3 regions of the Arthrobacter sp. DNA4 genome follow, and region 3 is predicted to be linked to each of the others. Evidence: riboswitches for the same ligand, from Rfam matches in the RefSeq annotation. Region 3 holds a riboswitch; each other region holds the start of a gene.
What was found. A riboswitch is a leader RNA that binds a small molecule or an ion and turns the genes downstream of it on or off. The one in region 3 is predicted to bind S-adenosylmethionine.
Positions count from the first base shown of each region.

Region 1 (7,028 bases), 910 kb from region 3:
CCGGTGCCGCCTACTCGTCCTCAGCCTCCCCGGCGGGCCGGGACGTCTGTTCGGCGAGCGTGTTCCAGAAGGAGGTGTCGGCGTCGGCAATGGACCCGTCCGCGATGGCCGCGGCCGTGGAGGTCAGCGTGGTGACGGTCTGCTTGATCAGGTAGCCGTTGCTGCGCTGTCCGAGTGCATAGCCGTCCAAATAGTGGTCCGACATGCCGCGCATCTCGAAGAGCAGGGTGGCGATGCCGTACTCCACGGAGATGCCGTTGCGGCTGATGGTTTCGGCACTGCCGCCCTGGTACTTGCCCAGGTGTCCCCAGCCGGTGGAGTCGACGTTGTTGAAGACCACCGCGCCGAGCTGCTTGGATTTTTCGACGACGGCGGGGTCGGCGTTGGGGGTGGTGGGGTACAGGATGGAGCCGGATACCAGCTTGCCGTCACGCTCCGCCCGGGTGCCCTGGTGGTGCAGGTCGATCATGTAGTCGATCCGGTATTTGCGCATGACGTTGTTGTGCAGCGCCTGGGTCTCCGGCTGGATCTTGGCCACATGGTCGCGGTTCAGGTCCACGCCCTCGGCGTTGTAGCGGGTGAGGTGGCGGTCCCCTTTGGCAAGGTAATTGTCCAGGGAGAAGTTCACGTCCCCCATGGCGCCGTCCGCATTGAGCATGGGCACCACCAGGATGTTCACACCTTTGAGGATGTCGGCGGATTTGCCGGTCCCCAGGTGCTTGATGAACTCCATGGCGCCCTCGGTGGTGAGCTGCTCGTTGCCATGCTGCTGGGTCAGGTACAGAATGGTGGGCTTGGCCGGGTCCGAAATGTACTTGACCAGGTGGATGTCGCGCCCCTTGACCGTCTGCCCGATGACCTCCAGCTCCATTGCCGGCTGGCGCGCGTCCTGGTCCTTCAGGAACGAGACCATCTGTTCGTACGTGGCGAGCTTGGACGTGGTGATCTGGCCGTTGCCGTCGTAGTTGGGGCCTTCGCCTACCGCGTGTGCCAGCGGGGCGGGACCTGCGACGACGGCCAGCGCCAGGGCGCCGGAGACGGCGAAGGTCCCGAAATTTGCCAGGGATTTCTTCACAGTGCGTTACCTCTTTCGAGTGCATCGGGGTGCGACGGCCAGCTCCGTCGCGGGCAGCGGCATGTGACCTCAGCCAACCAAGCTTAACGAAACCTGTCAATAACCTGAACAAAGGCTGTAAGCATGTTTTCGGCAGGGAAGCTTCAGACGCGACCTGTCGCGACATAAAGCGGAGCAGACTTGCCCCGGGGCAGGCATCTGGATTTATGTGAGAGTGAACCATCCGGAGCGGCCGAGAGACCTGGCTCGATGACGCCGCAGCAACCACGGTCCCGCAGGATTCCTGCCGCCCGAAGGTGCTACTGCCAGGACCGATGGAAAGGAAGATTCCAGCATGTCCCTGAACACCGACCACATTCGCGTCACCCACGCAGGATCGTTGCCCCGCACCCCGGAACTCATCGCGGCCAACGCCGCCAAGGAAACCGACGGCGTCACCCCTGAGTTCCTGGAACTCCTGGAGGCCTCCGTGGTGGAGGTGGTCCAGCGCCAGAAGGACCTCGGCATCGACATTCCCAACGACGGCGAATACGGGCACACGATGTCCAGTTCCGTGGACTACGGTGCCTGGTGGAACTACTCCTTCGCACGGCTGGGCGGCCTGGAGCCGACGAATGTGGACCGCTGGGCCGATGCGCAGGTGCACCGTTCTTCCCCCGGCAACATCGTCCTGACCTCCTTCCCGGACCGGCGGGACCGGCAGGCGTTCAACGAGGCCTACAACGATCCCTCGTCGGGCATCCTGTCCCACCGCAAGAGCGTCACGCAGCCCAAGATCGCCGGACCCCTGACCTACACCGGCCAGGACCTGGTGGCGTCGGACATCAGGAACCTGAAGACCGGCCTCGCCGCCGCCGGGTTGTCGGACGGCTTCGTAGCGTCCCTCTCCCCCGGCTCCTGCGCCCGTGTGGCCAACGAGTACTACACCTCGGATGAGGAACTCGTCTACGCGTGCGCGGATGCGATGCGGGAGGAATACAAGGCGATCATCGATGCCGGCCTGACCGTGCAGCTCGATGATCCGTCCCTGGCCGAGAGCTGGGACCAGATCAATCCCGAGCCATCCCTGGAGGACTACCTGAAGTTCATCCAGCTGCGCGTCGAGGCCACCAACTGGGCCCTCCGCGACCTGCCCCAGGAACAGATCCGGCTGCACGTCTGCTGGGGTTCCTGGCACGGCCCACACACCACGGACATCCCGTTCGCCGACATCATCGGCTCGGTGCTGCAGGTCAACGCCGGCGCTTACTCCTTCGAAGCGGCCAACGTCCGGCACGAACACGAATGGCGGGTATGGGAGGACACCAAGCTCCCCGAGGGCAAGGTGATCATCCCGGGCGTCGTCTCGCACGCCACCAACGTGGTGGAACACCCGGACCTGGTGGCAGACCGCATTGTCCGCTTTGCCGACGTCGTGGGCCGCGAGAATGTCATCGCCTCCACCGACTGCGGCCTGGGCGGCCGGGTCCACCCGCAGATCGCCTTCGCCAAGCTGGAGGCCCTCGGCGAGGGCGCCCGCCGGGCCACAACCCGCCTCTGGTAGCTGCGGACGGCGAAGCCGGGACCCGCCGGTTCCGTGGCCTGGCTGAATCAGGTGCACGGGACCGGCGTTTCGTTTCCCGGGGCTTGCTAAACTGGGTAAGGCCGACCAGGAATCGGCCCACCCCAATCAACCGCCGCTGATGTGTCGCGCCCCCGCGTGCCCATTTCCGTGGCGGCAGCAACGCCAATCCCCGCAGGAGAACCAGCACTTCATGACAGCCCTGGCACCCGAAACATTCCACGAACAGCTCATGAGCCGCCGCTACGACCCCAGCGTTGCTGCCGTTAACGAGCTGTGTGATTCCCTTCGGGAGACCAAGCCCGGCACCGTGGTCCCCTATGTGGATCCCATGCACGACGTGGAGGAATGCCGCATCATCAGCCTGTTCTCCAACATTGGCGAGGCGGACCCGTCCGGGTTCATCACCGCCGGGGACCAGGATGCCGCGACCCGCATGCTTGGCCTGCAGTGGAAGCTGGGCCTGCGCCCTGAGTTCGTGATGCCGTGGAACGTCCACCCGTGGCACGTCCCCGGTGAGGCCAACGGAAAGTTCACTCCCGACCAGATCCAGGCAGGCCTGAAGCCGCTGCTGAAGTTCCTGGCACTGGTGCCCCGTGCCTCGGTCATCGTGGCGCACGGCACCGAGGCCAACCGCCTGGCCAACCTGCTGCTGAAGACCGAAGTGCCCCTGCTGTGGCGCCGCGGCCTGAAGACCTACAAGGTCAGGTCACTGAGCGGCCGCGCCTTCGCCGGTTCCCCGGCGCGCCAGGAGGAGTACCTCGAGGACATGCGTGCGGCCTACGCCGACGCCATGGCACGCACCGGAATCGCCAAGCCTTAAACGACCGACGGCGGGTGGTCACCTTTCCAGGAAAGGTAACCACCCGCCGTCGTCGTATCTAGGGGCCTCCGCCGCCGAGGGTTCCCTGGCTCAGCGAAGCGAAGCCAGGGAGGCGGTAGGGAGTTACTTGCCCTCGATGGCTGCCTTCGCCGTGGGGTCCGAGTCGTTGAGGAACTTTTCGATCCGCTCCGGCTCGTCAGCCTCGCCGATGGCAGACGAAGCCCTGCCCAGGGAGTAGAGGGCCCGCAGGAATCCGCGGTTGGGCTCGTGCTCCCACGGGATGGGCCCGACGCCGCGCCAGCCGTTGCGGCGCAGCGAGTCCAGGCCGCGGTGGTAGCCCACCCGGGAGTAGGCGTAGGAGTCGATGACCCGGCCCTCCGCCCACGCCTCCTCGGCGAGCACGGCCCACAGCAGGGAGGACGTGGGGTGCTTGGCCACCAGGTCCAATGCCTCGTGACCGGCATCCAGCTGCCCGTACACCTCGGTTTCGGCAGGCAGGAGCGTGGGCTCCGGCCCCATCAGGTTCCGGCGGAACTCGTCCGACATCTAGAAGGTCTTTCCGGCCGAACCGAGCTGTTTGGTGGCTTCCACCACGCGGGCTGCCAGGCCGGCTTCGGCGGAGGCGCCCCAGACACGGGGGTCGTAGGTCTTCTTGTTGCCCACTTCGCCGTCGACCTTCAGGACGCCGTCGTAGTTCTTGAACATGTGGTCAGCCACCGGACGCGTGTAGGCGTACTGGGTGTCGGTGTCGATGTTCATCTTGATCACGCCGTAGGAGACGGCGTCGGCGATTTCCTGGTCGGAGGAGCCGGAGCCGCCGTGGAACACCAGGTCGAACGGGTTGTCCTTGCCGATCTTGGCACCCACCTGCGCCTGGATGTCCTTGAGGATCTCCGGGCGGAGCTTAACGCCGCCGGGCTTGTACACGCCGTGCACGTTGCCGAAGGTCAGGGCGGTGATGTAGCGGCCGTTCTCACCGGAGCCGAGGGCGTCGATGGTGGCGAGGGCGTCCTCCACCGTGGTGTAGAGCTTGTCGTTGATGGCGTTCTCCACGCCGTCTTCCTCGCCGCCGACCGTGCCGATCTCCACCTCGAGGATCATCTTGGCAGCGGCGGTGCGCTGGAGCAGGTCGCGGGCAATCTTCAGGTTCTCCTGCAGGGTCTCTGCCGAGCCGTCCCACATGTGGGAGTTGAACAGCGGGTTGCGGCCGGCCTTGACCTCAGCTTCGGAGGCCGCCAGCAGGGGCAGGACAAAACCGTCCAGCTTGTCCTTGGGGCAGTGGTCGGTGTGCAGGGCGATGTTCACGCCGTAGTTCTTGGCCACCTCGCGGGCAAAAGCCGCAAAGCCCAGGGAACCGGCAACCATGTCCTTGGTGGAGGCGCCGGACCAGTAGGCGGCACCGCCGGTGGAGACCTGCACGATGCCGTCGGACTCTGCCTCCGCGAAGCCGCGCAGTGCCGCGTTCAGCGTCTGCGAGGACGTGACGTTGACGGCCGGGAAGGCGAATCCGCCCGCCTTTGCGCGGTCGATCATCTCGGCGTAGATCTCTGGGGTTGCAATGGGCATGCTGGCTCCTCTGCTGAGTTTCGTCTGTGGGTGGATGACCCTCAAATAGACCGCTTACGGCTTGGCACCATCCTAGCCATTCCCGGGCCCGGAGTGCTCTGGGTTACGCCCCACCCGCACCCTAGCCTCGCAAGCTCGGCCAGGGAACCCCGCGTGCGTGGGCCCGCCACCCGCACCCTAGCCTCGCAAGCTCGGCCAGGGAACCCCGCGTGCGTGGGCCCGCCACCCGCAGGTCTGGGCTACACGTGCTGGTTGAAGACGTGCCGGCGGATCCAGGCGTGCATGGCAATAGCCGCGGCGGAGGCGGCGTTGATGGACCGGGTGGAGCCGAACTGCTCGATGGACAGGGTGGCGGCGGCGGCCTGGTGGACTTCCGGGGTCAGGCCCGGGCCCTCCTGCCCGAACACCAGCACGCAGTCGCGCGGCAGTTCGTACGTCTCCAGGGGCACCGAGTCCGGGAAGATGTCGATCCCGATGATCGCCAGCCCCTCCCCCTGCGCCCACTGGACGAAGTCCTCCACGGTGGGGTGGTGGCGGACGTGCTGGTAGCGGTCGGTGACCATGGCCCCGCGCCGGTTCCAACGCCGTCGACCGATGATGTGCACCTCCTTGGCGAGGAAGGCGTTGGCAGTACGAACCACGGTGCCAATGTTGAGATCGTGCTGCCAGTTTTCGATGGCCACGTGGAAATTGTGCCGCCGGGAGTCCAGCTCCGCCACGATCGCCTCGTGCTTCCAGTAGCGGTATTTGTCCAGGACGTTGCGCCGGTCGCCGTCCGCCAGCAGGTCAGGGTCCCAGTGGTCGCCTTCCGGCAGTTCCCCCTCCCAGGGCCCGACGCCGACCTCCGCCTTCGCGGGTTCGGCCTCCCCGGGCTGGTGGTCGGGTTCGTCTGTCATGCCGGGCGTTTGGTTCACCCTTCAACACTAGACTGGACTCTTCGGGCAATCATCACAGGCGGAGGCAGGGCATGGCAGACGAGGACCAGGTAGCAGGCAACCCGGCGGTATACCGGAGCGGCCAGGAGATTGAGTGCTGGCTGACGGACATGGACGGTGTCCTGGTGCATGAAAACCAGCCCATCCCCGGGGCGGCGGAGCTCATCCAGCGCTGGGTGGATACGTCCAGGCGCTTCCTGGTGTTGACCAACAACTCCATCTTCACGCCCCGCGACCTCGCCGCCCGCCTGCGCGCTTCCGGGCTGGAGATCCCCGAGGAGAACATCTGGACTTCCGCGCTGGCCACCGCCCAGTTCTTGAAGGACCAGGTGTCCGCGGGAGGATCGGAATCGGGCAACCGCGCCTACACCATCGGCGAGGCAGGGCTGACGACGGCGCTGCACGAGGCAGGCTTCATTCTCACCGACCAGAGCCCGGACTTCGTGGTGCTCGGCGAGACGCGCACGTACTCTTTCGAGGCAATCACCACGGCCATCCGCCTGATCCTCGCCGGTGCGCGGTTCATCGCCACCAACCCGGATGCCACCGGCCCCTCCAAGGATGGCCCCATGCCGGCCACAGGTGCCATCGCGGCCCTGATCACCAAGGCCACCGGCCGCGAACCGTACATTGTGGGCAAGCCGAACCCCATGATGTTCCGGTCGGCGATGAACCAGATCGATGCACACTCCGAGACCACCGCCATGATCGGTGACCGGATGGACACGGACATCATCGCCGGCATGGAGGCAGGCCTGCACACGGTCCTGGTCCTCAGCGGCATCACGCACAAGGACGACATCGCCGCATACCCCTTCCGGCCCAACCAGGTGCTGAATTCCGTGGCGGACCTGAAAAACCAGATCTAGAAGATACTGACCCGGGAGCCGCCCCGGGGCAGTGGGAAGTACTCGTCCAGCAGTTCCGTGACCAGGGGCCGGTAGATCTGCGGGTTCCAGCCGGGGCTGGCGTGGGCGGGCGCCGCCCCCGTAGTCTGCAGGTTGCTGGAGACCATGTTGTCCTTGAACACCACCGCCCATGTTTCGGCCGCGGTCTCATAGTCAACAG
Region 1 is NZ_CP101466.1:590,697-597,724, reverse strand. It holds gene NMQ03_RS02915 (M14 family zinc carboxypeptidase) at 11-1,075, opposite strand; SAM riboswitch class I at 1,292-1,396, shown strand; gene NMQ03_RS02910 (cobalamin-independent methionine synthase II family protein) at 1,410-2,618, shown strand; gene NMQ03_RS02905 (uracil-DNA glycosylase) at 2,830-3,459, shown strand; gene NMQ03_RS02900 (DUF3151 domain-containing protein) at 3,583-4,005, opposite strand; gene fbaA (class II fructose-bisphosphate aldolase) at 4,006-5,025, opposite strand; gene NMQ03_RS02890 (TrmH family RNA methyltransferase) at 5,265-5,921, opposite strand; gene NMQ03_RS02885 (HAD-IIA family hydrolase) at 5,993-6,829, shown strand; gene NMQ03_RS02880 (thioesterase domain-containing protein) at 6,826-7,028, opposite strand, start outside.
Region 1: it holds a riboswitch for S-adenosylmethionine, as region 3 does, so the genes downstream of both, NMQ03_RS02910 (cobalamin-independent methionine synthase II family protein) here and NMQ03_RS06910 (bifunctional o-acetylhomoserine/o-acetylserine sulfhydrylase) in region 3, are expected to answer to the same signal.

Region 2 (7,028 bases), 1.9 Mb from region 3:
CTACCGGCGGCACCACGGCACCGAGCGAAGGGACGCCTCATGGCCAATTCGCAGTTTGATCTTTTCCTCCACGAAGCCACCTACGCAGACCACGCCTCCGACACCAACCTGGACCCCGACCGCCTCTACGGCCTGTACACCAGCTGGTGCTTCGTTAACGAACAGCCCACCGGCACCGAGTCCAGTTTCTGGGCTGCCATGAAACACAAAGTCTCGGCCCGCCACAACGGCCTGCGCATGAGAGGGCCTGCTGCTGCGGACTACATCCTCAGCAGCTACCCGCGACTCGTCTAGGCTGTTTCCGGGCCTCCAACGGACCCCAGGACAACCAGCGGCGAACGATGACATGCTGCGGCACTTTTGTGCCGCAGCATTTTCATGTCCGGACGCCCCACCCGCAACCGGAGTCCGCGCCTGGGAGATCCCTAGGTGGGGATGATCCGGAAAAGGAACCTGGTGCGGACCATCACCCACAGCAGGCCCAGGACCACGGCGTAGGCCGCGGTGTTGAGGAAAATGCTCTGCTGCTGGAGCGCCGGGATGTTTGTGACGACGGCGATCAGCACCACATGCATGATGAACACATAGAGCGTGGCGCGGCCCAGCGGAATCAGGAACCAGCCCAGGGCCCGCTCCACCGGTTTCCAGTAAGCGCTGAGGAACGCGTAGGCGGCCACCACCAGGACCAGGACGTTGAACAGGCGGCCGGGCGCCAGGTAGGTCCGGCCGAAGAGTGCGTCATACATGGCCCGGTAGGAGGCGTCCGGCATGAGCGCCAGGCGGACGTCGTAGTTGTTGGCCAGGTAAGGATTCCCCCAGGACAGGAAGGCCAGGGCAAACGCTGCCACAGTGCAGGCCGCCACCACCCAGGTGTGGGCCGACAGCCAGGCAACGATGCTGCGGCGGTAGTAGCCAACCACCAGCCCGAGCACAAAAAGCACCTGCCAGACCAGCAGGGGGAACGAGTCCTCAAACTGGGACGGCAGGATCCTGAACCGGGTCACCGCGCCCACGGCGTACACGGCGAGCGTCGCCAGCAAGACCCAGACGGCCTTGCCGCGGTTCAGCGCCGCAAGGATCAGCGGGCTGGCCAGCAGGAGCACCACGTACAGGCCCATGACGTTGAACTGCCAAGGCCCGAACTGCAGCAGCACGATAGTAAGCAGCACCTGCGGCGGCACGGGGAACTGGAACAGCGATGACATGCCGGCATAGAGGTCGTAGGTCCGGTAAGCACCACCGTGTCCCGCCCCGCCGGTCCCCTGGTCCACGAACGTGGTCAGGGCCTCGGTGTGGAAGAACGGGAGCAGGGAAAGAAGGAAGACGCCGATCAGCACGGCCAGCGCAGTCACGTACAGCTTCCCGGCACGGCGGGATGTCAGGTCCACCACCCGGCCGAAGTCCTGCTTGGCTTTGGGCCCGTACACCATGCCGACCACCAGGCCGGAGAACAGCACGAAGAGCTCCGCGCCTGACACGAAGCCCACCGCCTCCTGGGTGAGCAACTGGAACAGTGAGGCCATGCCCAGGTGGTTGACCACAACGAAGACTATGGCCAGACCGCGCAGCAGATCCACCCTCGAATCCCTGGTGGAAGGGTCCTGGTAGCTCCAGGACGTGGCGGTGTTGATCCGGCGGGGAATCTGCCACAGGGCCACCAGGAGGATGACCATGGCGGCAGCAAGGGTCCACGGGACGGCACCGGAGAGCGTATTGGCCCGCACGTAGGTGCCTGTGGACGCCACATCCGTGACAGGGCCGGTGACCATCGGTGATGCCTTCAGCCTGTCGAGCGCGGACTTGGCAACATCCGGGCTTCCCGTGAGCAGCCAGCTGATGCTTGCCACGCCGGTGTCCCGCGTGCTGGTCCGCTCGTCCCACACCACGGCGGCCGTCCCGCCGAAAGCGGGCGATGTGGCAGTGGCCACCACCTGGTCCCACCAGCCCGTCTTGATGTCCGCCTCGGGTGCCCCACCGGACGCAGGGCTGTAGAAGGCCGAGGTCTGCAGGAGGAATGGCTTTTTGCGTCCCTCGGCGTAGGTGCCGTAGAAGTTTTCGCTGCCGGATGCCGTCAGCATCTCCTGGAGTTCACCGGGACGCGGCGTGGTGTTGACGGCGGCCCCGCCGGAAGTGTCGTCGTGATAGGCGGTCAGGCCCACCCAGTCCACGGCGTCATCGCCGGGGTAATAGGGAGCATAGGCGCTGTCGCTTCCGTTCCAGGCCCCGTCCCCATTCGTATCCAGGAGGGAGAACCCCTCGCTTCCCGGCTCCGGGGCATTCCGGTTCCGTTCAAAGGGGTAGTCCTTGCCCAGGTAGGGCGCCCACACCATGGCGGCCCGGCCGCCGTCGTACTTCTTGAAGGCTGCCGCCACGGCCTGGAAGGTTTGCCGGTACGTGGCCGGCTGCTGGCCCCATGCCACCCAGCCGGTATTCATATCGGGGGCGAACCGGACCAGCAGTTGGCCTTTGAACCCCGACGCCAGGTCGCGCACTTGTGCTGCGAACGCTTCCGCCTCGGCCGTGCCGAGCTGGTCCAGGGGCACCGACGGCTTCACCGTGAGCAGGGCGTGGGCGCCTTTGGCAGCAGTCTGCTGCAGGAAGCCGTCCATGTCGTTCCGCTCCGATTCGCGGTAGGGAATGGTGATGTCATGGCCGAAGACGGCAGGGCTGGCGCCCAGCCGGTCACTGAAGCCCGCAGCCGTATCCTCACCCCACTCGAGGACCGCCCCCAGCCAGGGCTTGCCCTTGTCCGGTGCAGCAGGCGCGGCGTGCGCCGGTCCGGCCGGGACCACCAGGGCCAGGAGGGCGATGATGGCCGCGGCGAAAAAGGCTGCGATGGAACGCGGACGGTTCCGCCGGATGGCGGCGTGGTGGTGCGATACGTGTGCCCGCATGCTGACAAGGACCCCCCGGTACTCATTGCTCTGGATACGGGGCGGCGCCCCCCGGTAAGAACTTTATCGGCCCGCGGGCATTACCCGTGCCGTGTCGCGGACGGCTCAATTACGGAACATGACGACGGCGGCGATGCGGCGGGGCGCGGCAGGTGTTACGTTTTTGGGGAGTAATGAGTACCGGTGCAAAGCCCTGACTTGCCGGTCGGCAACCCTCCCTTTCGCGGCGGGGTGCCTCAGGTGAATACTCGGCATATCGACCGATTCGAGCTGCAAGCGTGAAAGAAGGAGATCCGTCGTGTCCGACGCACCCGCCCCTGACGAAAAACTGTCCTACCGCCTGATTACCGGCGCGGACAACCGTGAATTCTGTGAGCGGATCTCCGCTGCACTCGCCGACGGCTATGTCCTGCACGGCAGCCCGGCGGCAACCTTCAACGGCACCACCGTCATCGTTGCGCAGGCAATCGTCCTTCCGGCCGCCATCGCCTCAGCCGATGCCGCCGTGGCGACCGCCGTGGACCAGCTCGATGCCGAATTTGAGGGCGAGTTCGACGGCGAGGGTCACGCATGAGCTACGCCGGAGACCTGACGCCGCAGGAAGCCTGGGCCAAGCTGGAGCAGGGCGCCATCCTGGTGGACGTCCGCACCGAGGGCGAATGGGCCCACATCGGCATCCCGGACACCAAAGCCACGGACAACGATCCCCTGTTCATCCAGTGGACCTTTCCCGGCGGTATCCCCAACCCCGACTTCGTCAAGGACCTGCAGGAGCAGGCGCCGGAGGATCCCCACGCGGAACTGCTGTTCCTGTGCCGTTCCGGCCAGCGGTCCATCGCGGCCGCAACTGCCGCCACCCAGGCCGGCTTCACCGCGTACAGCGTGCTGGAGGGCTTCGAAGGCGAGCCCGACCGCTACGGCGAGCGGACCGTCAATGGCTGGAAGAACCGCGGCCTCCCCACCAACCTCGGAAAGAACTAAGTGGCCTTCAACCCAGACGCCCCCGGCTGGAACCCCGACACCCAGGCAGTCCGCGGAGGCCTGGACCGCTCCAACTTCCAGGAAACATCCGAGGCCATCTTCCTGAACTCCGGGTTCGTCTACGAATCAGCCGCGGCAGCTGAACGCGCCTTCACCGGCGAGGACGAGCGCTTTGTCTACTCCCGCTACGGCAACCCGTCCGTGGCCACCTTCCAGGAACGGCTCAGGCTGCTGGAAGGCGCCGAAGCATGCTTCGCGACGGCGTCGGGCATGTCCGCCGTGTTCACCGCGCTGGGTGCCCTGCTGGCTGCCGGTGACCGGGTGGTGGCCGCCCGGTCACTGTTCGGTTCGTGCTTTGTGATCCTGAATGAGATCCTGCCCCGTTGGGGCGTGGAAACGGTCTTCGTGGACGGGCCGGACCTGGACCAGTGGCGCGAAGCCCTGTCCAAGCCCACCACCGCCGTCTTCTTCGAGTCCCCGTCGAACCCCATGCAGGAGATCGTGGACATCGCAGCCGTCAGTGAACTGGCGCATGCGGCCGGGGCCACCGTGGTGGCGGACAACGTCTTTGCCACTCCCCTGCTGCAGCGCTGCGGGGACCTCGGCGCCGACGTGATCGTCTACTCCGGCACCAAGCACATCGACGGGCAGGGCAGGGTGATGGGTGGTGCCATCCTGGGCACCAAGGAATTCATCGACGGACCGGTGAAGCAGCTGATGCGGCACACCGGCCCCGCGCTTTCCGCTTTCAACGCCTGGGTTCTGACCAAGGGCCTGGAGACCATGGGCCTGCGCGTCAACCACTCCTCGGCGACCGCCCTTCGGCTCGCAGAATGGCTGGAGGAACAGCCGGCGGTGGGCTGGGTGAAGTACCCGCTCCTGAAGTCGCACCCGCAGTACGGGCTGGCGGCAAAGCAGATGAGTGCCGGTGGCACGGTCCTTACCTTCGAGCTCGCTCCTTCCGGCGGACGCACGGGCAAGGAAGCGGCGTTTGCGCTGCTGGACGGGCTGCGGATCATCGATATCTCCAACAACCTCGGTGATGCAAAGTCCCTGATCACGCACCCCGCCACCACTACCCACCGGGCGATGGGCCCGGAGGGGCGGGCCGCCATCGGCCTGAGTGACGGCGTGGTCCGGCTCTCGGTGGGGCTCGAGGACCCGGAGGACCTCCTCCGCGACCTGGAGCAGGCGCTGAAGCAGATCTAGCGGCGGCTGGTCCTGCCTGAGTTTCCAGCAGTATGTGGACCCTCTGGCCGGGGGAAATGCGGTATCAAAGTTCAGCTTCGAAGGCGTACGACGGCGTCACGCGCCGGAGTGTGTCACGGTCGCCCCACAGTTGCATGGGTTCCTTGCACCTGAAGTTCCCGAGCTTACCGCAGGAGGCTCATGCCACCAATACCGTAATCCGTGGCGGCCAAATACGATGTCAGTGCCTCGTTGGATGATGTCGGTATGGGAATCAGCGGTGGTGTCGGGGTGGTGCTGGCGTCAATCGATGCCTCTGTTGCCGCCCTCGATTCGCTGAACAGTGAGGACTCTTTCCTTGCTGCCGGGGCCGGTGCTTGTGCCGGTGTGGATGTGTTGCAGCGGCGGTATGAGATCCGTCTGGAACGACTGGAGCTTTTGGCTCGGCTGGAGGCGCAGCTCGCTGCGGTGAAGGCACGGGACGTCGCTGAGGGAGTGGAGTTCCAGCAAGCCGTGACCCCGCCGGACGCCTCCGTGCAGGACCGCACGTACGCGGACATGTCGGTGGTCGAGGAGATCGCCGGAGTCCTGACCATCAGCTCCGGCGCAGCAGGGGCATTGGTGGAGCAGTCACGGCGGATCTGCTCCCTGCCGCCCGTCATGAACGCCTTGGCCGCGGGCGCGATGTCGTGGCAGCACGCCCGCATCATTGCTGACGAAACCGAAGGCCTCACCTCCGGGGGCGCGGCGTCCCTGGTGACGCACTTCTTCGACCCGGCTGCGCCGAACCCGGCCCGGGGTGCCGCCCCCGGCGAACTCGTCCCGTCACGGTTCCGGGCCAAGGTCCGCGGGTGGCGGGAACGCCACCATCCGGAATCGATCGAGAAGCGCCATGCAAAGGGTGTGGCGGGTCGGCGGATGGAATACACCCCCGACCGGGATGGCATGGCCTGGATCTCCCTCTACATGCCCGGGGACACCGCGCGCACCATCTGGAACCGGACCACCGCCACCGCCCGCGGACTCCAAGGCCCCGACGAAGAGCGCACCCTCACCCAGCTCCGCCCCGACATCGCAGCATCCCTGCTGCTGGGGGCTGGAACTGCCACTGAACTCAGCGAAGTCCCTACCCCGCGGGCCGACGTCCTGGTCACCGTGCCCGTGTTCGCCCTCCTCGGAGTGACCGACGAACCCGCCGTACTGGACGGCTTCGGACCAATCCCGGCGTCCATGGCCCGCAAACTCGTCGCCGGTGGGGCGGACTCCTTCTACCGGGTCCTCGTCGACCCCCGCGACGGGGCACCACTGGAAATCGGCCGCAAAAACTACCGGCTCACCGCAGCCATCAAACGCTGGATCAGGATGCGCGACACCAAATGCACCTTCCCCGGCTGCACCAACCGCACCCCCGACAACGACACCGACCACCTGCAAGCGTGGGAACACAGCGGCACCACTGGAACCAGTAACTTGGCACAGCTCTGCCCTAAGCACCACCGGCTCAAACACCACAGCAGATGGACACCGGACCGGGCCAACAAGAATGAACCACCCGGCTGGACCTCACCCACGGGACGGCACTACAACGCCGAACACCAGGACTCAGAACCAACCCACTGGCCCCCGGGCATCCTGCCGGCACAACGAAGCCCGCTGGAACAGGTCCTTCTACAGCGCCTCGCTACCTAGCACCCGCTTCGCTGCGGCGTCTCTACGCCTGCCGTTCTACAAGTCTGCGCGCCTGGCGGCTCTTGACCCGTCAGGCCTGCCGCACGCGCAGCAGCTCAGGCGTGGCCTCAACGTCCGCAAGGTCCAGGGCATCACGCATGGTCAGGTGGACGGCCTGCCGTACCACGGCGCCGAACCCCATATCCTCCGGCGGCTGGCCCGCCATGGCCTTGTCGCGGGCGCGGCGCTGTTCAGCGGACCCTGTCCCGCGGGCGATGATGTCCTCCACCCCCTGGC
Region 2 is NZ_CP101466.1:4,154,318-4,161,345, forward strand. It holds gene NMQ03_RS19260 (hypothetical protein) at 40-294, shown strand; gene opgC (OpgC domain-containing protein) at 426-2,894, opposite strand; SAM riboswitch class IV at 3,064-3,179, shown strand; gene NMQ03_RS19270 (DUF1737 domain-containing protein) at 3,193-3,468, shown strand; gene NMQ03_RS19275 (rhodanese-like domain-containing protein) at 3,465-3,875, shown strand; gene NMQ03_RS19280 (O-succinylhomoserine sulfhydrylase) at 3,876-5,084, shown strand; gene NMQ03_RS19285 (HNH endonuclease signature motif containing protein) at 5,331-6,752, shown strand; gene NMQ03_RS19290 (glutamate--cysteine ligase) at 6,823-7,028, opposite strand, start outside.
Region 2: it holds a riboswitch for S-adenosylmethionine, as region 3 does, so the genes downstream of both, NMQ03_RS19270 (DUF1737 domain-containing protein) here and NMQ03_RS06910 (bifunctional o-acetylhomoserine/o-acetylserine sulfhydrylase) in region 3, are expected to answer to the same signal.

Region 3 (7,028 bases):
TGCCTTTCACCGCTGCAAGTTGTGCTTCCAGGCGGGACGCGGCTTCCAGGCGTTCCAGCCGGATCTCATACCGCCGCTGCAACACATCACCGGCACCGACATGAGCGCCGGAAGCCAGGAAAGCGTCCTCTTTCTCCAGGGCGCCCAGGGCAGCAACAGAGGCATGGATACCCTCCAAGCCACCGCAACACCACCGCTGATTCCCATAGCAACATCATCCGACGAGGCACTGACATTCAAAGTGTTGGCCGTTTTAGTTGACACCGCCCGGGACTCCCGACCCGGCAGCCACTTAAACGAATTCGGCCGCCATTGGGTGGTGACGCCGTTGTCACCACCCAATGGCGGCCGAAGCTTGCCTGGGCGCAACCCAGGAACCTCCCGGACAGGGCCGGAAAGGAGGGAGGGAGGAGCGTCAGATAGTGACGGCCCCGTTGGCGGTCTCAAAGGTGACCGAGAGGATGCCCGGCGTCCCGTGCGGGGCGACCCATTCGACCGCAACGTCCTCGAGCGGCTTCTCCACCGGCTCACCCAGCCACTCGGTGACGCGCGAGGCGGAACCGGCGATGGTCAGGCAGCTCATCTTGAGGTTGCTCTCGTACGCATTGGACGGGTGGAGCGAGGGATCGCCCTCCCACTTGAGCATGTACGGGACCTGGGGATCGGCGATGAGGCCCAGGATGCCAATCTGCTTCCAGACCAGCTCGCGGCCGTCCGGGAATTTGCGGTTGCCGTTCACGGCGGCGCGGCCCAGGCGTTCCTCGAAGGGGGCGAGGTCGTCCACTTCGACGCACCAGCCCATCCACCCGCCACCGGCAGCGGAACGGGCACGCACTGCCTGCCCGAAGGGTGCCTTGTCCGATGCCGGATGGTCCAGTACCTCGACAACTTCGAGGTACTTGTGCCCGGCGAGCGGAATGATCATATTTCGGGTTCCGAAGCGGGGGTGTACGCCACCCTTCACTGCCTCAACGCCGAGGGCAGTTGCAATACGTTCGGTAGTGGCCGCGAGGCCATCGTGTTCACAGGCGTAAGAGACGTGATCCATGCGCATGCGAACATCTTGGCACTTTGTGATCCGGCTCTCAGCTAAGGGTGCCCTTACTAGCATTTGTCGTGCGCGGCGCCCCGGTACCGGAGCCAACAGGGGCGCCGGAAGACCATGTTCGTCACAATGCTGTCCACAGCGGCTGTCCGGTTCCTAGACTGGGCCCAGGTCATGAGTGCCAGCGACAAGCCCCGGCTCGCTGGTAAGCAACCCTCCATCCGCGGTGGGGTGCCCCGGGTGAGGACCTGGCTCTCCGGCAACAGCCGGGAGCAAGCGCGGCCCGTACTGCCGGTGAGCATGCCGGGCCCATGTCAAAGGAGATTTGGATGTCCAACGGATGGTCCTTCGAAACCCGCCAGATCCATGCAGGCCAGACGGCGGACAGCGCCACGGGTGCCCGCGCCCTGCCCATCTACCAGACCACGTCATTCGTGTTCCCCAGCGCTGAAAGCGCTGCCAACCGTTTTGCCCTGGCTGAACTTGCGCCCATTTACACCCGCATTGGCAACCCAACCCAGGACGCCGTCGAGCAACGGATTGCCAGCCTCGAAGGAGGCCTGGCCGCGCTGCTGCTGAGCTCCGGGCAGGCCGCGGAAACCTTCGCTGTCCTGAACATCGCCGAGGCAGGAGACCACATCGTGGCCAGCCCCAGCCTTTACGGCGGAACCTACAACCTGTTCGCCCACACGCTGAAGAAGTTCGGCATCTCGGTGACCTTCGTGGCCGATCCGGACAACCTGGACCAGTGGCGCGATGCCGTCCAGCCCAACACCAAGCTCTTCTTCGGTGAAGTGGTCTCCAACCCGCGCCAGGACGTCCTGGACATCGAGGGCATCTCCCAGGTGGCCCACCAGGCGGGCGTGCCCCTGATCGTGGACAACACCCTTTCAACCCCCTACCTGATCCGCCCGCTGGAGTGGGGAGCAGACATTGTGATCCACTCGGCCACCAAATACCTTGGCGGCCACGGCTCCGCCATCGCCGGTGTCATCGTCGATTCCGGCAAGTTCGATTTCGGCAAGGATCCGGAACGGTTCCCCGGCTTCAACACCCCGGACCCCACGTACAACGGCCTGGTCTACGCACGCGACCTCGGCGAAGGCGGCGCGCTCGGCGCCAACCTCTCCTACATCCTCAAAGCCCGGGTGCAGTTGCTGCGCGACCTGGGCTCGGCCGTCTCGCCCTTCAACGCGTTCCTGATTTCCCAGGGCCTGGAGACGTTAAGCCTGCGGGTGGAGCGCCACGTTGCGAACGCCACGGAAGTGGCGCGCTGGCTGGAGGCAAGGGACGACGTCGAATCCGTCGCCTACGCGGGGCTTCCCTCCAGCCCCTGGTACGAGCGTGGCCGCAAGTACGGACCCAAGGGGACGGGCGCCGTCGTGGCCTTCAACCTGGCCGGCGGGGCAGAGGCGGGCAAGCGCTTCGTCGACGCCCTGGAGCTGCATTCCCACGTGGCCAACATCGGCGACGTCCGCTCCCTGGTCATCCACCCGGCGTCGACCACGCACAGCCAGCTTTCGCCGGAGCAGCAGGTTGTAGCCGGCGTTCACCCGGGCCTGGTCCGGCTTTCCGTCGGCCTGGAGCACATCGACGACATCCTCGCCGACCTGGAGGCAGGCTTCCGGGCCGCCAAGGGCGCCAACCAGTAGCCCCAAACACGAGGACGCAGCATGTGGCAAGCCGGGAAGTCACAACCAGTCATACTCTTGGCCTGGAGTGGGGGGTGTTTCGTACACTCGAACCAGGTCATGAGTGCCAGTGACAGCCCCGGCTTGCTGGTAAGCAACCCTCCATCCGCGGTGGGGTGCCCCGGGTGAGGACCTGGCCTGCCGGTCAGACGACGGCAGGCAAGCGCGTAGAAGAGGTCTTGCCATGACGGTTACCGTCGCCCGAACCACCATTCCCGAACATGGAATTGTCCGTTACGCCTCCATCGGGGGACTGGAACTCGAGGCCGGGGGATACCTCCCGGATGTCACCCTGGCCTATGAAACCTGGGGGACGCTCAACGCGGACGCCAGCAACGCCATCCTGATCGAGCACGCGCTGACCGGCAGCACCCACGTGACCCGCGGCGACACCGACGAAGAAGGCTGGTGGGAACAGCTGGTAAGCCCCGGCGCTCCCGTGGACACGGACCGCTTCTTCGTGGTGTCCATCAACATTGTCGGTGGCTGCTACGGATCCACTGGCCCGTCATCGCCCGCGCCTGACGGAAAGCCCTGGGGCTCCAGGTTTCCCCTCGTCACGCTGCGTGACAGCACTGTTGCTGAAGCCAGGCTGGCGGACCAGCTGGGCATCAAGAGCTGGTTCGCCGTCCTTGGCGGGTCGATGGGCGGCGCCCGCGCCCTGGAATGGGCGGTGACGTACCCGGAGAGGGTGCAGCGCTGCGCCGTGATCTCCGTGGGAGCCGCCAGCACTGCCGAACAGATTGCTTTCGCGCAGGCCCAGACTCTGGCCATCCGGCAGGACCCCAACTTCAACGGCGGGGACTACTACGGCGGTCCGTGTCCGGAAGACGGGCTGGCACTTGCCCGGCGCATCGCCCACATCACCTACCGGTCGGCCGCGGAACTGGAAGGCCGCTTTGGCCGGGCACCCCAGGCGCCCGAATCACCCCTGCAGGGGGAAATTCTCGCCTCCCGCGGCCGCTACCAGGTGGAAAGCTACCTGGACCACCAAGGGAACAAGCTGGTGAAGCGCTTCGACGCCAACAGCTATATCGCCCTGACCGAGGCGCTGATGAGCCACGATGTATGCCGGGGGCGGGGAACCTTGGCCGAAGCCCTGGCCACCTCCACGGCACGGTTCTTCGTGGCCGCGGTGGACTCGGACAGGCTCTATTTTCCGTCGCAGTCCCACGAACTGGCCCAGGCCCTGCCCGGCGACGTGGACGTCCATGTCATCCAGGCGCCGATCGGGCACGACGGGTTCCTCACCGAGATCGGGCAGTTGGGCGGCCGGCTGCGGAGCAGCTTCCTGGTCTAGGCGCCGCCTGGCGGACAACCGGCATTGTGCATTCCTGCAGATGCCTTCTGCACTAATCGGCGTTGAGGTTGCACCGCAGGCAGACCATACTCATCGAATCCGGCTTTCGTGGTGTGCATCACACCCGTCTGCCATTGACTGGTCCCCGTGGTGTCGACGACGACGCCGAAGGAGTTCGCATGAGTACGGAAAGCTCCGCCGCAAGGCGCACAGAGGAAACCGACGTCAAGGCCTCAGGCCTTAAGAAGGTGGTGACGGCTTCCATGGCCGGCACCGTCGTTGAATGGTATGAATTCTTCCTCTACGCATCGGCCGCCACCCTGGTGTTCGGGAAGGCCTTCTTCCCCAACGCCGGGACGGAACTGGACGGCATCATCGCCGCCTTCCTCACCTACGCCGTCGGTTTTGTCGCGCGCCCCATCGGCGGCATCGTCTTTGGCCACTTCGGCGATAAGTTCGGCCGCAAGCAGCTGCTGCAGCTGAGCATCATCCTGGTGGGCGTCTCCACCTTCCTGATGGGCTGCCTGCCCACCTTCGGACAGATCGGCTACTGGGCCCCCACGCTGCTGGTCTTCCTGCGGTTCGCCCAGGGCTTTGCCGTGGGCGGGGAGTGGGGCGGCGCCGTCCTCCTCGTCGCAGAGCACAGCCCCAGCAAGTCACGCGGTTTCTGGGCCAGTTGGCCGCAATCGGCAGTGCCCCTCGGCAACCTGCTGGCCACGGCCGTGCTGTTCGTCCTCTCCTCCACGCTGACGCAGGACGCGTTCCTGGGCTGGGGCTGGCGCGTGGCGTTCTGGCTCTCCGCCGTGATCGTCCTGATCGGCTACTACATCCGCACCAAGGTCAACGACGCCCCCATCTTCCTGGAGGCCCGCAAAGAGGTGGAGGCGGGCCACAAGGGTTACGGCGTGGCCGAGGTGTTCCGGCGCTACCCGCGCGGGGTCTTCACCGCCATGGGCCTGCGCTTCGCGGAAAACATCCTGTACTACCTGGTGGTCACGTTCTCCATCACCTACCTGAAGACCGTGGTGCAGGCTGACACCACGCGGATCCTGCTGCTGCTGCTCCTTGCGCACGCCGTCCACTTCGCGGTGGTTCCCATGGTGGGCAAGCTGTCGGACCGCTTCGGCCGCAAGCCCGTCTACATGGTAAGCGCCATCATGGGTGCCACCTGGGGTTTCTTTGCCTTCCCCATGATGGACACCAAGAACGATGTCATCATCCTGGCGGCCATCATGATCGGCCTGGTGTTCCACGCCTTCATGTATGCCGGGCAGCCCGCCATCATGGCGGAAATGTTCCCCACCCGGATGCGGTACTCCGGTGTCTCCCTGGGGTACCAGGTGACGTCCATCGTGGCGGGCTCGCTGGCGCCGATCATCGCAGCCTCCCTGCTGGGAACGTACAAGTCCTCCGTCCCGGTGGCGGTGTACCTGCTCATCGCATGTGCCATCACCGCCGTCGCGGTCTTCTTCCTGAAGGAAACCCGGGGCATCTCGCTGCACGACGTTGACGCGGCCGACGCCAAGGGCACGGCAGACCTGCTCGCTGCCAGCAAGAAGTAGGCCATGAAAGCCGCCGTCCTCTATTCCACCGTTCCCGCCCCGGCCGGCGCCGAGGGCAAACAGAGCTACGCCGAGTCCCGGCCCCTGCTGGTGCAGGAGCTGGATCAGCCGGAGCCGCGCGCCGGTGAGCTCGGAGTTTCCATCACCTACTCGAGCCTGTGCCATTCGGACCTTTCCGTGGTGGACGGGTCGCGCGTCCGGCCCCTTCCCATGGCCCTGGGACACGAGGCCGTGGGGCGGGTGGTGTCCGTTGGCGACGGCGTCTCCGACGTGTCCGTGGGCGACCATGTGGTTCTGGTCTTCGTGCCCAGCTGCGGCCAGTGCCGGGCCTGCCTTTCCGGCAGGCCCGCGCTCTGCCACCGGGCAGCTGAGGTGAATGGATCCGGAGACCTGCTCCATGGTCCGGCGCTCTTGCGGACGCCCGCGGGGGAGCGGATCAACCACCACCTGGGCGTTTCCGCCTTCGCTGATTACGCTGTGGTAGCGCGGGAATCAGTGGTGGTGATTGACGACGACGTCCCGGACACCGTCGCGGCGATGTTCGGTTGCGCCGTGCTCACCGGCATGGGATCGGTGTTCAACACCGCCGGAGTCGGCCCCGGCCAGTCCGTAGCAGTCTTCGGCCTGGGAGCGGTGGGCCTTTCCGCCGTGATGGCAGCCCGCCTCGCCGGGGCCGCCAGTGTGATCGCCATCGATCCCAACCGGGGGAAGCACCAGCTGGCCCGCGACGCCGGGGCCACCGCGGTGGGGACGCCGGAGGACGCAGGGCGGTTGATTGAGGAAGCAGCCGGCGACGGCGTTGACGTCGCCATCGAGGCGGTGGGCTCGGCCGGTGTGATCGCGTCCTGCCTGGAGCGGGTCACCAGGGGTGGCGCCGTGGTCTCCGTGGGCCTGCCCCACCCGTCCGCGGAGTTGACGGTACCGGCCCTGCAGTTCGCCGGGGCCGGCAAGCGGCTGCTGGGCTCCTACATGGGTGACGCCGTTCCAGCGCGGGACATCCCCAGGTACCTCGGGTACTGGCGGGAGGGCAAACTGCCGGTTGAGCTGCTGCACACCGACACCCGGCCACTCAGCGAGATCAATGAGGGCCTTGATGCGCTCGCAGCGGGGGAGGTAGTGCGGCGGCTCTTCCAGGCCTGAACTGTCGCGCCTGAATTTTCGGGCCTGAACCGTCAGGCCCGATTCTCCCCGTCCCGACTCCTCACCCGGCGAGCAGCAACGAGCGCTCCTTCACCTCGTCCTTCAGGGCCGCGATCACGGCCTGCACCCGAGCTGACCGAAGCGACTCCGGCCTTGCAACAGCCCAGATGGGCAGCTGGCGCTCAAAATCACCTGGCAGCACGGGGACGAAATCTTCACGGTCTCCCACCATGAAGTTCGGAAGCAGCCCAATTCCGGCGCCCTGGCGCACTGCCTCGACCTGGGCGAAC
Region 3 is NZ_CP101466.1:1,498,380-1,505,407, forward strand. It holds gene NMQ03_RS21120 (hypothetical protein) at 1-178, opposite strand, end outside; gene NMQ03_RS06905 (VOC family protein) at 416-1,054, opposite strand; SAM riboswitch class IV at 1,216-1,330, shown strand; gene NMQ03_RS06910 (bifunctional o-acetylhomoserine/o-acetylserine sulfhydrylase) at 1,375-2,697, shown strand; SAM riboswitch class IV at 2,793-2,908, shown strand; gene NMQ03_RS06915 (homoserine O-acetyltransferase) at 2,921-4,036, shown strand; gene NMQ03_RS06920 (MFS transporter) at 4,216-5,598, shown strand; gene NMQ03_RS06925 (zinc-binding dehydrogenase) at 5,602-6,738, shown strand; gene NMQ03_RS06930 (LysR family transcriptional regulator) at 6,800-7,028, opposite strand, start outside.